Regions from separate parts of the Vibrio sp. RC2502 genome, predicted to be linked through region 3. Evidence: predicted binding sites of a transcription regulator. Region 3 holds the regulator's gene; each other region holds the start of a gene.
The links. Region 3 encodes CRP, which controls carbon source genes, mostly activating them, when cyclic AMP is high. Its sites were predicted from a motif close to TGTGANNNNNNTCACA; they were not measured.

Region 1: udp (uridine phosphorylase) is a predicted target of CRP. The motif match lies at 2,872-2,887, and genes of this name have one in related genera.
Region 2: ACYJZR_RS11140 (NupC/NupG family nucleoside CNT transporter) is a predicted target of CRP. The motif match lies at 1,087-1,102, and genes of this name have one in related genera.

The regions. Positions count from the first base shown of each region.
Region 1 is NZ_CM141453.1:2,296,723-2,301,991, forward strand. It holds gene ACYJZR_RS10695 (methyl-accepting chemotaxis protein) at 1-513, shown strand, start outside; gene ACYJZR_RS10700 (DUF1887 family protein) at 667-1,827, shown strand; gene udp (uridine phosphorylase) at 2,018-2,776, opposite strand; gene ACYJZR_RS10710 (zinc/cadmium/mercury/lead-transporting ATPase) at 3,087-5,269, opposite strand, start outside.
Region 2 is NZ_CM141453.1:2,387,814-2,393,082, reverse strand. It holds gene ACYJZR_RS11145 (LysR family transcriptional regulator) at 61-1,005, shown strand; gene ACYJZR_RS11140 (NupC/NupG family nucleoside CNT transporter) at 1,311-2,510, shown strand; gene folD (bifunctional methylenetetrahydrofolate dehydrogenase/methenyltetrahydrofolate cyclohydrolase FolD) at 2,579-3,439, opposite strand; tRNA gene ACYJZR_RS11130 (tRNA-Arg) at 3,643-3,719, shown strand; gene ACYJZR_RS11125 (methyltransferase domain-containing protein) at 3,886-5,269, shown strand, end outside.
Region 3 is NZ_CM141453.1:2,988,994-2,994,262, reverse strand. It holds gene astA (arginine N-succinyltransferase) at 1-553, shown strand, start outside; gene astD (succinylglutamate-semialdehyde dehydrogenase) at 582-2,039, shown strand; gene ACYJZR_RS13935 (DUF1338 domain-containing protein) at 2,282-3,073, shown strand; gene crp (cAMP-activated global transcriptional regulator CRP) at 3,229-3,861, opposite strand; gene ACYJZR_RS13925 (phosphoribulokinase) at 4,102-4,971, opposite strand; gene ACYJZR_RS13920 (YheU family protein) at 5,097-5,269, opposite strand, start outside.

The DNA.
Region 1 (5,269 bases), 690 kb from region 3:
GGCTCAATTTTGGATGTCATCCGCAACATTGCTGAGCAAACCAACTTGTTGGCTCTCAATGCCGCGATTGAAGCGGCACGTGCAGGAGAGCAAGGACGCGGATTTGCCGTGGTAGCCGATGAGGTACGTGTGCTGGCATCGAAAACCACACAATCCACCACAGAAATCGAATCGATGATCAGCAATCTGCAATCGAGCTCTCAGTCAGCCAACCAAGTGATTCAAAGCTGCATGAGTGATATGGAAATGTCGGTTGAGCAAGCCTCGAAAGCGAACAGTTCAATGGAAGAGATCCAAGCACTCATTATCGAAATCAGCCAAATGAGTACGCACATTTCTCAAGCGGCAGCAGAGCAAAGCGAAACCTCAGCAGATATAGCGCGCAACATTGAAGACATCAACAATATTGCGGATGAAAGTTACCACGCGATGTCGAGCATCACTCATACGAGTGAATCTCTCACTCAGCTTGCTCATCAGCAAAATGAATTAGTCCATCGCTTTAAATTGTAAATTTTTATGCAACAGTTGATGCAACCAGCTGTATAAGGGCGACTTTTTATGAAGTCGCCCTTGTTTTTTCTCGGCCTTGTCTACATATGGGTAATATGGCCTGCTCATCCCTTGCACTTCTCTTTTCGAGCGGCCACACAAAAAGGAAAATCTATGGCTGTTCATGTTGGTATTATCGACCAAGACCCAGTGAGATTGGTCACTCCTCTATTGGATAATCGCACTTTAAGCACACATATCGTATTCATTGGTGACAAAACACAGGTAGATATGTTTGACCGACTGAGTAGCGTGTTAGAGCAGCGAGAGATTACTTCTGAGTTTTTTGAAATTCCGTCTGCTGTCAATACAACCCTGATTAAACAATCGATTCAAAAGCTCGCGAAAGATCTTCACGACCGTGGAGAAGACGTCAAACTGAACGCAAGCTGTGGCCTTCGTCATCGATTGTTGTCGGTTTACGAGGTTTTCCGTACTTATCGCTGGCCTATCTTCGTGGTTGAACCAAACAGTGACAAACTTTGCTGGCTTTACCCAGATGGCAAAGAAGATACGCAAGTTGAAGACCACATTACTATCTCCGACTACCTAACCATTTTCGGTGCGCGCGGCGAGTTCCACCACGTAGACCTTCCTCCTCTTCTTGATCAAAAACTGTATGAGCTTGGCGAACGCTGGGCGTCAAATGCGCTTGAATTGGGTCCAGGCTTGGCGACACTCAACTACCTTGCGACAACCTGCCGTAAGGAGCAGAAGCTGGATGTGGAGCTGTCTGAGAAGCAACAAGGCTACCGTGAACTCAACATGCTGCTGTCGGATCTTGTCGAAGCACAGATCGCGACTTACGAAAATGGCATTTTGACCTTCGCGAACGAAGACGCACGTCGATTCTCTAACGGCGAATGGTTGGAGACTCTGGTTCACAGCACTGTGAAGCAAATCCAAGACACTATGCCAACGATTCAAGATCGCTCTTTGAATGTTCAGGTATATCGTAAGCTGGGTGAAAGTGAAGTACGTAACGAGCTAGACGTAGCAACGGTTGTAAATAACAAGCTGCACATCATTGAGTGTAAAACGAAAGGCATGCGCGATGATGGTGACGATACGCTGTACAAACTGGAATCTTTGCGTGACCTGCTAGGCGGTCTACAAGCACGCGCTATGCTGGTGAGCTTCCGCCCTCTTCGTCACAATGACATTACTCGTGCAGAGGATCTTGGCCTTGCGCTTATCGGCCCTGAAGAGCTGAAAGATCTCAAAACGCATCTTGCGAAATGGTTTGAAGCCGCTGGCGGTTCTGACGAAATTTAGTCGCCCTCTAAAAACACGAAAGCAGCTCACTGGAGCTGCTTTTTTAATGCCTGTTTTTAGTGCCTATCCTAGCTTCAATCACTTTGCGTTTCAGAATCTAGAAAATCGCACCTGAACAAGGCACATAGAAAAACCCAGAGGCAAGCCTCTGGGTTTTTCTGTTTGTTTAAATGCCAACTAAAGTGAGCGCTTAAAGCATTTTACGTGCTGCTTCTACTACAACTTTAATTGAGCGAGCTTCCGTTTCTTTCAGTGTTGAATGATCTGGAATCTCTTTTTGTGTACGGTTGATGATTACACCCGCCACACAACCTGCTTTCAGGCCAGAGCTTGCACACATGGTAAGTAGCGTTGCTGATTCCATTTCGAAGTTCAGCACGCCCATGTCTTGCCACTCTTTCATAGAGCCTTGGAAACGCTTCACAACACGACCAGTGAATGTGTCGTAACGCTCTTGACCTGGGTAGAAAGTGTCACTTGAAGCAGTCACACCCATATGAACTGTTGCACCAGATTCTTCAACTGCTGCTTTCATCGCAGTTGCAACATCAAAGTCCGCAACTGCTGGGAATTCCATTGGAGCGAAGTGTAGGCTTGCACCATCTAGACGAACAGAGCCTGTTGTCACGATCATATCGCCTACGTTTACGTGTGGTTGAATTGCACCAGTCGTACCTACGCGTAGGAATGTGCGAACACCAAGCTGTGCTAACTCTTCTACTGCGATAGAGGTAGATGGACCACCGATACCTGTTGAACAAACCACAACTGGCTTACCGTCTAGTTCTGCGCGGTAAAGCGTGTATTCGCGGTGACTTGCTAGGAATACAGGGTTTTCCATTTGTTCTGCGATTTTTTGAACACGCGCTGGATCACCTGGAATGATGGCTAGAGTTGCACCATTAAGATCAGCTTCAGTAACACCTAAATGGAATACAGCTTGAGACATATGTCGCTCCTTATTGTGGCTTATTTTGTAAACAATAAGCTCATTAGTAAGTTGTTGGGTACAGGAGCACTGTAGCGAACCTTGCACCAACATAGAGTGATCATAATCACATTGATAAAATGTAATAAATCTACAATTTCAAATTAAAACGGTTTAGATCACATTATTCGGGCGAATTTATCATTTCGTTGCATAACAACAAGTCCGATGGCTCAGATTACATTCACAAAATTTATAGCTCTCACGGAAACATAAAAACCCGAGACGAGAAACGCCTCGGGTTAAATATAGAGCAACTTTGAGAATAGCGTTATTGCACTTGTTTAGATTCAAAACGCAGAAGTCGTAGCGCATTGAGTGTCACTAACGCAGTCGCCCCACTGTCTGCCAAGACCGCAACCCAAAGCCCAGTGATACCCAATAAACTGGTGACTAAGAACACACCTTTTAAGCCAAGCGCCAACGCCACGTTTTGACGAATGTTGTTCAGCGTCGCACGTGATAATTCAATCATTGCTGGCAATTCAACCAAGCGGTTGTGCGTTAGTGCCGCATCAGCAGTTTCTAATGCGACGTCAGTACCTCCGCCCATCGCGATACCAATGCTAGAAGCTTTCATCGCAGGTGCGTCGTTAATACCATCACCAACCATCGCAACCGTGTGCTCAGTAGAAAGTTGTTCCACATAACGCACTTTATCGGCAGGCAACAAGCTCGCTTTGTAATCCAAACCAATTTGATGGGCTATCGCTTCCGCACTGCGTGGGTTGTCCCCAGTCAACATCACAGAACTCACGCCCAACATTTTCAACGTGGCGATTGCCTGTTGAGCATCTTGACGAAGAGTATCTTGCCACGCGATCACGCCAATAACTTCGTAATCGTGACGAACGATCACCACGGTTTTGCCTTGTTCTTCCAGTTCAATAACACGTTGTTCAACTTTCGAAGAAACAGGGAAGTCCGCTTTTGATGGCGCAATAACTTGCACTAATTTACCGTTCACCAAACCTGTTACACCAGAGCCGACTTGAGCAGTTTTATCACTTGCCTCAGGAATCGAAACGCCTTGTTCTTCGGCCCGCTTCACTAATGAAACCGCTAAAGGATGACTTGACCCCATCTCGATAGAAGCCGTTAAACTCAGTAGTGTTTCTTCTGTTACATCATAAGTCACCACGTCCGTTACTTGCGGTTTACCTTGTGTCAACGTGCCTGTTTTATCAAACGCGACCGACTCCACTTTGCCAAGCAACTCAAGCGCTGCCCCACCTTTGATCAATGCACCACGGCGTGCCGCAGCAGCCAGACCCGACGTAATCGCAGCAGGCGTTGAAATAACCAAGGCACAAGGACAAGCGATTAAGAGCAATGCTAAACCACGGTACACCCATGTTTCCCAAGGTTGAGCGAACAGTAATGGTGGCGTAACGATGACGGCAAGAGACACCAACATCATAAGTGGTGTGTACCAGCGACTGAATTTATCGAGGAATCGTTCTAACGGCGCTTTGCGCGATTCAGCTTCTTCAATCAAATGAAGGATGCGGTCAATGGCATTTTCACCTTGGCGGGAGGTCACTTGCACCTGCACTACTTTATCGACTACCACCGCCCCCGCCATGATTTTCCCGCCCTCTTCATGCTCAACAGGAACTGATTCACCGGTCAATGCACTTTCATCAAAGCTGGCTAACGTCGTCATCAATACACCATCAGCAGGCAAACGACCGCCAGGTGCCACTTCAATGACATCCCCAGGTTGAAGCTGAGACGCTGGCACTTCTTTGCGTACACCATCAATGATCAGCGTGGTGTTTTCTGGCACCAAATCCATTAAGGCCTGAACGCCACTTCGAGCTCGTGATGATGCGTATGCTTCTAGCTTTTCACCAATAAGGAAGAGCAATAACACCATCGCGGCTTCTGCGGTTTCACCTAAGTACAACGCACCTAATGCAGCAACACTCATCAGTGTTTCAATGGCAAATGGTGTGCCACCACGGGCCAGTTTGACGGCCTTACGGGCAATAGGATACAAACCCAGCAAACAGGTTAAAGTAAAAATCCAGCTACTAAGCTGAGGGTTGATGCTTGCGACTAGGCCCGCAAATGCCATAGCACCTGCGATCGATAAAATCTGTAGATTGTCTTGAACAAAACCGAACCAGCCTTTGTTCTCTTTCTTTTGCTTTGGTTTATCCAGCGCAGAAAGCGGGAAACCAGTTTGGCGCGCTGTTTGTTCGATGATCGAACTTAGAGAATGGTCATCAAAATCGACAACTAACTTTTCTGTAGCAAAAAGGACTTTAGCATTCGTAACGCCTTGCAATGACATGATGGCTTTTTCAAGCTTTTGCGCGCAAGACGGGCAGTCCATATCGGAAACGATCCAACTGCTACGAATCGAGGATTCTCGCTGTTCCGCGGGGCCTTCTTCATCGGCGGTGTCCGAACTGCAACTGCCTCCACTACAGCAAGAGCTTTCAACAG
Region 2 (5,269 bases), 600 kb from region 3:
CTGTTTTATAGGGGCTCTTCGGAGCCCTTTGTTTTTCCCACATTCTTATCGAGGTACTGCGTGTTATCTGAACGTGCTGCGCAAATGGTGATCTTTTCTGCATTGATCAAACATAAAAACTTTACTGCGGCGGCGAAAAGCCTTGGAGTGTCAGTATCTCACGTCAGCAAACAGCTTAGTCAGTTAGAGGAATCTCTTGGCATCAAGCTTGTTCAACGCACCACGCGTAGTTTTACGCCTACCGAAGCGGGAAAAACGTTTTATCATCATTGTGAACAAGTGGTGCAGGCGGTGAGTAGTGCGACGTTAGAAATGGAAAGCCAAAGGGATGAAGTGGCTGGGCTGGTTCGCCTCGGGTTATCTCAATCATTTGGAACGCTGCACATCATTCCTGCGATTCAAGAGCTGCGTGAGTTGTATCCACAGCTTCAAGTGGAAGTGCATTTGTTTGACTACAAGGTCGATATGCTGGCGGAAGGGCTCGATCTGTGGGTAACAAACAATGAGCACCTACCAGAGGGCTACATTGCGCAGCGTTTGACGGACTGCCAGTTTGTGGTGGCAGCATCGCCGGATTATTTGCTTAAGTATGATACTCCGACTGAGCCGAACGACTTGTCTTTGCACAACTGCTTGATCTATCGCAGTTGGGAGCGTGATTACACAGGATGGGCATTTACCAAGGGACAACAAGAGCTAAACGTCAAAGTCTCCGGCAACTACTCTGTCGATTTAGCAGAAGCTGTCCGCGACGCCGCGATTGCTGGATGGGGGATTGCGTATCTCGCAACGTACTTGCTTGGTGATGAGTTCAGAACGGGTAAGTTGATTCAACTATTGCCAGACTGGAAAGCGAGCCAGTCGATGCCATTTTATGCGGTGTACCCAAGTCGTCAGCACATGCCGAAAAAAATATCAGCCGTTATCAACTTTATTAAACAGAAAATTGGCAACCCGTGTCACTGGGATCAGCGCCTCGCACCTTACATCTCTATTCCCAAGTAGATTCGTTAATAACGTTCAAGAGGTGTTTGTAGTCGATTTTCTCTAAGCAAAACATTTTTCGACTATTCAGTGGTTGTATAAGGTGATTTGTCTCACAAAATTTTTCCAAATCTAGAAACATCTTTTCCATATGGAAATAATAAAAACAAGCAAACGTTTATCTATAGCAAATTCAATTAGTTATTTGTGTGGTTAATTATTGTTCGCTTGAACTTTTCACACTGTTAACATCCTCAACTTGCGCCATTTTGAGTCCGCTATACAATCCGGTGCCTTCCATATCCCCCTTCTGTCGGATTCATTTTATGAACTCAATTATTGGTATCGTAGCCATACTATTCGTAGCATGGCTACTTTCTACAAATAGAAAAAATATAAAGCTGAGAACAGTGGCGTTTGCGTTTGCTTTACAGGTGCTGTTTGCATTGTTGGTTTTATATGTACCAGCAGGACGAGATGCGCTGAATTCAGTAAGCAGCGTAGTGTCGAATTTGATCAACTACGGTCAAGAAGGCATCGCGTTTTTATTCGGTAATTTGGCGACAGGGGGCTTCACCTTTGCGATCAATGTACTGGGTATCATCGTTTTCTTCTCCTCTCTTATCTCCGGTCTTTATCACATTGGTGTGATGCCAAAAGTTATCAACTTCATTGGTGGTGGTATTCAAAAGCTTCTTGGCATTGGTCGTGCTGAGTCTTTGTCTGCAACGGCAAACATTTTTGTCGGCACTATCGAAGCGCCACTTATGGTGAAACCCTACCTAAAACACATGACTGATTCGCAGTTCTTTGCGGTAATGACAGGTGGTTTGGCGTCAGTAGCTGGTGGTACGTTGGTAGGTTATGCCTCGTTGGGTGTCGATCTTAACTACCTTATCGCTGCTGCCTTTATGTCTGCGCCCGCAGGCTTGTTGATGGCGAAAATTCTCATGCCAGAAGATGTGAACAAAGCACCAGATATCGACATTAGCCAAGTGGAAATTCCACGCGCAACTAACGTGGTTGAAGCGTTAGCCGATGGCGCAATGGCGGGTGTTCGTATCGCTGTGTCTGTAGGTGGTACGTTGTTAGCGTTCATCAGCGTAATCGCGTTGCTGAACGGCATGCTAGGTTGGGTTGGAGACCTTATTGGTACGCCACTAAGCTTTGAGCTTATCTTAGGCTACGTATTTGCACCTGTCGCATGGTTGTTAGGTGTGCCATGGGAAGAGGCGATTACGGCGGGCTCGCTTATCGGTAACAAGATCGTGGTGAACGAGTTTGTTGCTTTCATCCAACTAGCAGAAGTGAAATCTCAGCTAAGTGCTCACTCTCAAGCTATCGTAACTTTCGCACTGTGTGGTTTTGCAAACATCTCTAGTATGGCAATGTTGATCGGCGGATTGGGTTCTTTGGTACCAGAGAAGCGTGCATTTGTTTCTAAGCATGGTTTCCGCGCGATTATTGCCGGCGTTATGGCGAACTTGATGAGTGCTTCTATTGCGGGTGTGATTTTAAGTCTGTAATTGAAATAGATATCTAAAATTAGCAAAAAGGCTCCTTGCGGAGCCTTTTTCGTATCTCAATATTGATGTTATTGTTCAGTATGGAACTGCTCGCAAGCCAACATCGTGTTCTCAATCAAGCTTGCTACGGTCATTGGGCCAACACCACCAGGAACCGGAGTAATGAAGCTCGCGCTTTCGCGGGCTTTGTCGTATTCCACATCGCCCACTAGCTTGCCTGAATCAAGACGGTTAATGCCTACATCGACAACCACTGCGCCTTTTTTAATCCACTCGCCAGGGATGAAGTTTGGCTTACCTACCGCGACCACAACAACGTCAGCTTGACGTACGTGGCTTTCTAGATCTTTGGTAAAGCGGTGGCATGTCGTTGTTGTACAACCAGCAAGCAGCAGCTCAAGTGTCATTGGACGACCAACAATGTTTGATGCGCCAACCACAACCGCATGTTTACCACGAAGCTCGATGTTGTAACGGTCGAGTAGGGTAATGATGCCTTTAGGCGTACAAGAGCGAAGCTTAGGAATACGTTGCGCAAGACGACCAACGTTGTAAGGGTGGAAGCCATCCACGTCTTTTTCTGGATGAATACGCTCTAGAACGTGTGTGGTATCAATACCAGCAGGAAGTGGCAACTGAACTAAAATGCCGTCAATTTCGTTGTCGTTGTTCAACTCATCAATAAGAGCAAGCAGCTCCTCTTCAGATGTTGAAGCCGGAAGGTCAAACGACTTGGATACAAAGCCAACTTCTTCACATGCGCGGCGTTTGCTGCCCACGTAAACTTGAGATGCTGGGTCTTCACCAACCAGAACAACTGCTAGGCCAGGAGCGCGTAAACCTGCTGCGACGCGAGCTTTAACACGTGCTGCAACTTCAGATCGAACAGTTTGGGAAATGAGAGTTCCGTCTATATTTTGAGCAGTCATGACTTTCCTTATAAATTAAGAAGGCAAATTATCTGCGGCGCATTGTCGCAGAAATTCTAATTAACATCCATACGCAAACGTTTGCCTTGTGGTGTTTTTGAACATTAAGCGTTTTAATGGACTTTTTTTAGGCATTCAGATCAGAATGTTATGAAAACCCGTTGATTTACCCGTTTGAACTCGTATAATCCTGTCCCTGTAGCGCGCCCTTAGCTCAGCTGGATAGAGCACGTCCCTTCTAAGGATGTGGTCATTGGTTCGAATCCAATAGGGCGTGCCATTTATTCTAAAAAGCCCCGATAACTCTTTGAGTTTCCGGGGCTTTGTCGTTTTAGAACATTCGATATTAATCGCTACGTCACCTACAACTTTTGACTGAGATTATAGCTATTGCAATCTCTAGCAATTAACATGAGCTCATATTAGTTGCTTTCCTGTTTATCTTTATGCCTGCCACGTCTAGATTTTATGAACAACACGCAGATTGTTTAGCGGAGCAATACACTTCGCTCAAGTTTGAGGATGTCCACGCGAGCTGGAGAGCTTTCTGGCCTCAAGCCAGAGATCGCGTCTTAGATGTTGGGGCTGGCTCTGGTCGAGACGCTAAATGGATGGCTGAACATGGATGTGAAGTTATTGCGATTGAACCTGCTCAAGCGCTTCTGAGATTTGGTAAGTCTTACTGTGATGATTCAGTTACTTGGCTTGAAGATGGGTTACCTAAGCTTGAGAAAGTCATTAATCTTGGCTTTCGCTTCGATTTAATTCTTGTTAGTGCGGTATGGATGCATCTTGCGCCTACGCACCGTGAACGCGCATTTCGCAAACTTGCGAATTTGCTAGCGCCCAATGGTCGATTGGTGATTAGCCTTCGTCACGGTGACTTTTCTGACGGTCGTAAAGCTTATCCGGTATCGGTTGAAGAGCTTGAAAAGTTTGCAAAGAATAGCGCGTTAATGGTGAGAAACGTATCTCTCGATGATGACCAGTTACAGCGAACAGGTGTATCTTGGCAAACTGTAGTTATGTCTTTGCCTGATGATGGTTCTGGTGATCTGAATAAGGTTCGTCACATTATCGTCAATGATTCCAAATCGGCTACCTATAAACTCGCACTACTGCGTACTTTACTACGAATTGCAGATGCTCATTCTGGTGCAGTGGTTGATCGTAGTGACGGTAAAGTTGCCATCCCATTAGGATTAGTCGGCTTATATTGGATTCGTCAATTTAAGCGTTTAATCGATAAAGAGAACATCCAGCAGAACTCGAACTCGTCTAAAGGACTAGGATTTATCAAGCCAGAAGGTTGGGGTAGACTTTCCCATTTAAGTCCTGATGATCTTGCTATAGGCGCGACATTTTTTGGTGAAGATGCAGTGGCGCTGGATAAAGCAATAAAAGACAGCTTAAAAACCATAAAAGATGGCCCCGTCACCTTTACCTATCAAGGTGATAAATCAAACCCTTACTTTGAAATGATTCGTTCAGCTAAGAAGCCAAAAAGTTCAATTGTTGTGGATAGCGAGTTCCTCAAAAGTTATGGGCTGTTTGTGTTGGATGAAAGCCTTTGGGATTGTTTTCGATTGTATAACTCTTGGATTGAGCCGCTGGTGGTCAACCAGTGGATTATGGAAATGCAACGATTTCGGTCTAATCAAGAGCGGAGTATTCCACTGCAAACGTATCACGATTGTTTGGTCTGGATTGATAAAGACCATGATACGCGAGCCGTTCGAAAGCGAATTGTTCAGTTGAAACTCAGTCACTCCGACATTGTCAGCGTATGGAGTGGAAGCAAATTACGAAATGAGTATCACGTTGATCACT
Region 3 (5,269 bases):
TTTCTCTAAAACCATCTTTGCCGAGATGCGTGGCGTCTCTGATGCGAATGGTAATTCTCCATTCTGGCAATGGTTACAAGAGCATTTCTTCTCTATTGATTTCACACTTGCAGATTATCTTACCGGCATCGGCAAGAAAGGCTTTATCGCTGACTTGATGCCAAAGCTGCCAATTTACATCAACCTATTGAGCCCAGAAGCACAAGCGGTGATTGGCCAAGTGCATGACAACACGCGCCCAGCGCTGAAGCTGTTAGAGCGTGAAGGATTTACCAACCGTGGCTACGTCGACATCTTCGATGGCGGTCCAACGGTTGAGTGTGACTTACGCAATATCGAATCGGTACGTCATTCATTCCGTGCTCAAGTCAAAATCTCAGCGCATACCAGCACTCAAGACTTCTTGATGTGTAACTCGTCATTCGAGAACTTCCGTGCCGCTGCAGCAAAAGCCGCGTACGACGCAGAAACGCAAAGCGTTGTGTTGGCGCCTGAATTAGCTGATGCGCTCTTGGTGAAGGACGGGGATTTCGTTCGCCTTCTACCGCAGTAACAGACGACAGAATTTAAGGATAGTAACAATGACACATTGGATTGCAGGTGAATGGGTACAAGGTCAGGGTGAAGAGTTTGTGTCTCTGTCGCCGTACAACCAAGAAGTAATTTGGCGCGGTAACGGTGCAACGGCGGAACAAGTAGACCAAGCCGTTGCTGCAGCGCGTGCTGCGTTCGTCGAATGGAAAAAACGTCCATTCGCTGAACGCGAAGCAATTGTGTTGGCTTTTGCTGAAAAAGTGAAAGAAAACAGTGAAAAAATTGCCGAAGTGATCGCGAAAGAAACGGGTAAACCAATTTGGGAAACGCGCACAGAAGCGGCTGCAATGGCTGGAAAAATCGCTATTTCTATTCGTGCCTACCATGACCGTACTGGTGAAGCGACTCGCGAAGCAGCGGGCAACCAGATTGTATTGCGACATCGCCCTCTTGGCGTAATGGCGGTGTTTGGGCCATATAACTTCCCTGGTCACTTACCGAATGGCCACATCGTTCCTGCCTTGCTAGCGGGGAACACAGTTGTGTTCAAACCATCTGAGCAAACGCCTTGGACTGGCGAGCTAGCTATGAAATTGTGGGAAGAAGCGGGTTTGCCAAAAGGCGTGATCAACCTTGTTCAAGGTGCGAAGGAAACCGGTATTGCGTTGGCTGATGCGAAAGGTATTGATGGCATTCTGTTTACGGGCAGTGCGAACACGGGTCACATTCTGCATCGTCAGTTTGCAGGTCAACCAGGCAAGATGTTAGCGCTAGAAATGGGTGGCAACAACCCGATGGTCATCTCTGATAACTACGGTGATTTGGATGCAACGGTGTACACCATCATCCAATCGGCATTCATCAGTGCTGGTCAACGTTGTACTTGTGCTCGTCGTCTATACGTGCCGTTTGGTGAGAAAGGGGATGCTCTGATCACTAAGCTGGTGGAAGCGACGAAAAACATTCGCATGGATCAACCATTCGCAGAACCTGCGCCATTTATGGGCCCACAAATCTCTGTGGCTGCGGCGAAGTTCATTCTTGATGCGCAAGCAAACCTGCAATCTCTAGGCGGTGAAAGCTTAATTGAAGCGAAAGCAGGAGAGGCGGCGTTTGTTTCTCCTGGCATCATCGATGTGACTAACATTGCTGAGTTGCCAGATGAAGAATACTTCGGACCGCTGCTGCAAGTCGTGCGCTATGAAGGTTTAGATAAGGCCGTAGAGCTGGCGAATGACACGCGCTTTGGCTTGTCGGCAGGTCTTGTATCAACAGACGATCAAGAATGGGAATACTTTGTTGACCACATTCGCGCAGGCATCGTAAACCGCAACCGTCAATTGACGGGCGCAAGTGGTGACGCACCGTTTGGTGGCCCAGGTGCATCAGGCAACCTTCGTCCAAGCGCGTACTACGCGGCGGATTACTGTGCTTACCCTATGGCATCCATGGAAGGGCAGGAGACGGAATTACCTGCGACATTGAGCCCAGGCGTGACGCTTTAAGTTTCAATAACAGGGTCACGACCATGCATCGTGGCCCAATGTGCTGACGCATCATTTAGGTTTGGGTAGTACGCGTTGGCATTACACGGCAAGTGAGCACAGACTCAAAAAGCGTGTTTGACTGACTGACATTTACCGTCACAGGTTGATGGTTGCTCGTTCATTATTCTGGACAGCTTTTGGGCTGTGAACGAGCGACCACACTCTTATCTTAATCCTACATCTCGTAACAAGGAGTCGTTATGACGCCCGATGTGTTATTTGAATCGCTATGGCAAGACTACATCCAACGTCTTTGTCCTTCTGCTGCTAAGGTGCATCAGCTTCTACAAGAAGATGAGGCTCTGATTAATGATCATATTGCTTTACGCACTTTCAATGTTGAACCGCTAGGTATCGAGACATTGGCGAAACCGTTTTTAGCTGCTGGCTATAAAGCGTGTGGGGACTACGTATTTGAGAGCAAAAAACTGGTCGCAAAACACTATGAGCACCCAGATCCGAAGCAGCCTAAAGTCTTCATCAGTGAGCTGAAAGTCGAAGAGTGTTCGCCAGAGCTGCAAGATATTGTGGCGAAACTGGTTGCGCAAGTGGATGCTGAAAAACTGTCGGGCAGTGCATTTCTGCATGGCGGTCGCTTATGGGAGCTAAGCTTTGCTGATTACCAAACGTTGGCTAAAGAGAGCGAGTATGCGTCTTGGCTGGCCGCGCACGGTTATGGTGCTAATCACTTTACGGTGAGTGTGAATCAGTTGAATCAACACGATGAAGTCAAACAGGTTAACGACCATCTTCGTCAAGCAGGGTTTGTGATCAATGAGTCGGGCGGTGAGGTGAAGGGTTCACCGGAAGTGCTGCTTGAGCAATCGTCGACGATGGCAGACAAAGTGCCAGTGACCTTCGAAGAAGGTTCGGAAATTATCCCAGGTGGCTTTTACGAGTTTGCTAAACGTTACCCAATGGAGAATGGCGAGTTGTATCCAGGATTTGTTGCCGCTTCAGCAGACAAAATTTTTGAAAGCACTAATGGTTAAACGTACCAATGGCTAAACGCCATGGAATACCTTGGGCTAACCTGCTAGTTCGTTAGCCTCTTGCGACCTAGAGCCTGACTGCAAGGCAAATAAAAAGCCACCAATGTCGCCATTGGTGGCTTTTATAATTTTGTTCGTGTCACTCTAAATTGAGATTAACGAGTACCGTAAACCACGATAGTTTTACCGTGCGCAGAGATTAGGTTCTGCTCTTCTAGCATCTTCAAGATACGACCTACTGTCTCACGAGAACAGCCAACGATTTGACCGATTTCTTGACGAGTGATCTTGATTTGCATGCCGTCTGGGTGAGTCATCGCATCTGGTTGTTTAGCAAGGTTCAGAAGCGTCTGAGCGATACGACCAGTTACGTCTAGGAACGCTAGGTCACCCACTTTTTGGCTAGTTACTTGAAGACGACGAGCCATCTGCGCAGAAAGACGCATTAGGATGTCTGGGTTTACTTGGATAAGCTGACGGAACTTCTTGAAAGAAATTTCAGCAACTTCACAAGGAGATTTAGCGCGAACCCAAGCTGTACGCTCTTGGTCTTCTTCGAATAGACCAAGTTCACCAATAAAGTCACCTTGGTTTAGGTAAGAAAGAATCATTTCCTTACCTTCTTCGTCCTTGATAAGAACCGCAACAGAGCCTTTAACGATGTAGTACAACGTTTCAGCTTTTTCACCTGCGTGAATTAGCGTGCTCTTTGATGGGTACTTATGAATATGACAGTGTGAAAGAAACCACTCTAATGTTGGGTCGGTTTGAGGTTTACCTAGAACCATAATATCTCACTTCCTCTGCAGGGTACGCTTGCGCTATCCATATTTTAGCTAAGCCTGAATTAGGCTTACTAGAATAAGAGCACTTTTTATATGCTGCAAGCTCTCTTGTGTTTCGGTAAGAAATAGTATCCTTTTTCGAAAACGATTTCTTGATTTTAATCGTGCCATGATTGAGATTTTGTAAGCAAAACTGTGCACATGATCACGGTATGAAAAGTAAACATCTAGCCTGCTACGTTTTTAGCCAATTTTTCCTGTTTCAATCAGCTGTTGTAGGATAGGCCTAACTATGAGCTCCATTGCAAAGCTCATTTTGCCGCCTGGCACAACAATGGTGTTGTGGCGCGACATAAATGAGCCATCAATCATGGCCAGCAGATATGGGAAGTCGACATTCTTAATGCCGCGCAGACGAATCACCACAAAACTTTCATCTAAACTCGGAATGCCTTTGGCGTTAAGCGGGTTGGAGGTATCGACGGTTGGGACGCGTTGAAAGTTGATGTGAGTACGAGAAAACTGCGGAGTGATGTAATTGAGGTAATCGTCCATTGAGCGCACGATTGAGTCCATCACCGCTTCACGCGAATGGCCGCGATCGCGAGTGTCGCGCACGAATTTTTGGATCCACTCTAAGTTCACAATTGGCACCATGCCAATCAAGAAATCCACATGCTGAGCAACATTAACATCGCCATCAACCACACCACCATGCAGCCCTTCATAAAACAGCACGTCGCTGTTTTCAGGTAAGTCTTGCCACGGTGTAAATGTGCCTGGCATTTGATTGTAGGGAACTGCTTCGTCAAAGGTGTGCAGATAACGGCGCACACTGCCAGTGCCGTCATGACCGAACTTACGGAAAAACTCTTCTAATCCCGGGAAGTCATTCGCTTGCGGACCAAAGTAACTGATGTGTCGGCCTTGCTCGCGGGCTTTGCGAATTTCGATGTCCATTTCAGGGCGAGTAAAGCGATGGAAGCTGTCTCCTTCCACCCATGCCGGCCTGATGTTCATCATATTGAACATCTTGCGGAATGCTTCAGACGTCGTGGTTGTGCCGGCACCGGATGAACCAGTAACCGCAATGATTGGGTGTTTAGCTGACATGACAAACCTTGTCGAAAATTACGTACCTGTAAAGTGCAGCAGCGAACCGCTGCACGGTCGATAACCCACTATAGCATGTAACAACGACTTGTCATCGAGTGGGATACGGTAAAAATGTGAACGTGCTAAAACTTTGCTTTGAGTTGAATATCAACCGTTTCATGCAGTTCTGAGAACACGATGACGGCTTCACCTTTTTCTAGTTGCGTCTTCACTTGATCGATTTTGTTTTGCAGTGAAATTTCAACCGCGCCATAGTCGGTGCCTTCGCGTAGTACGAACTCACGAATTAGATTTT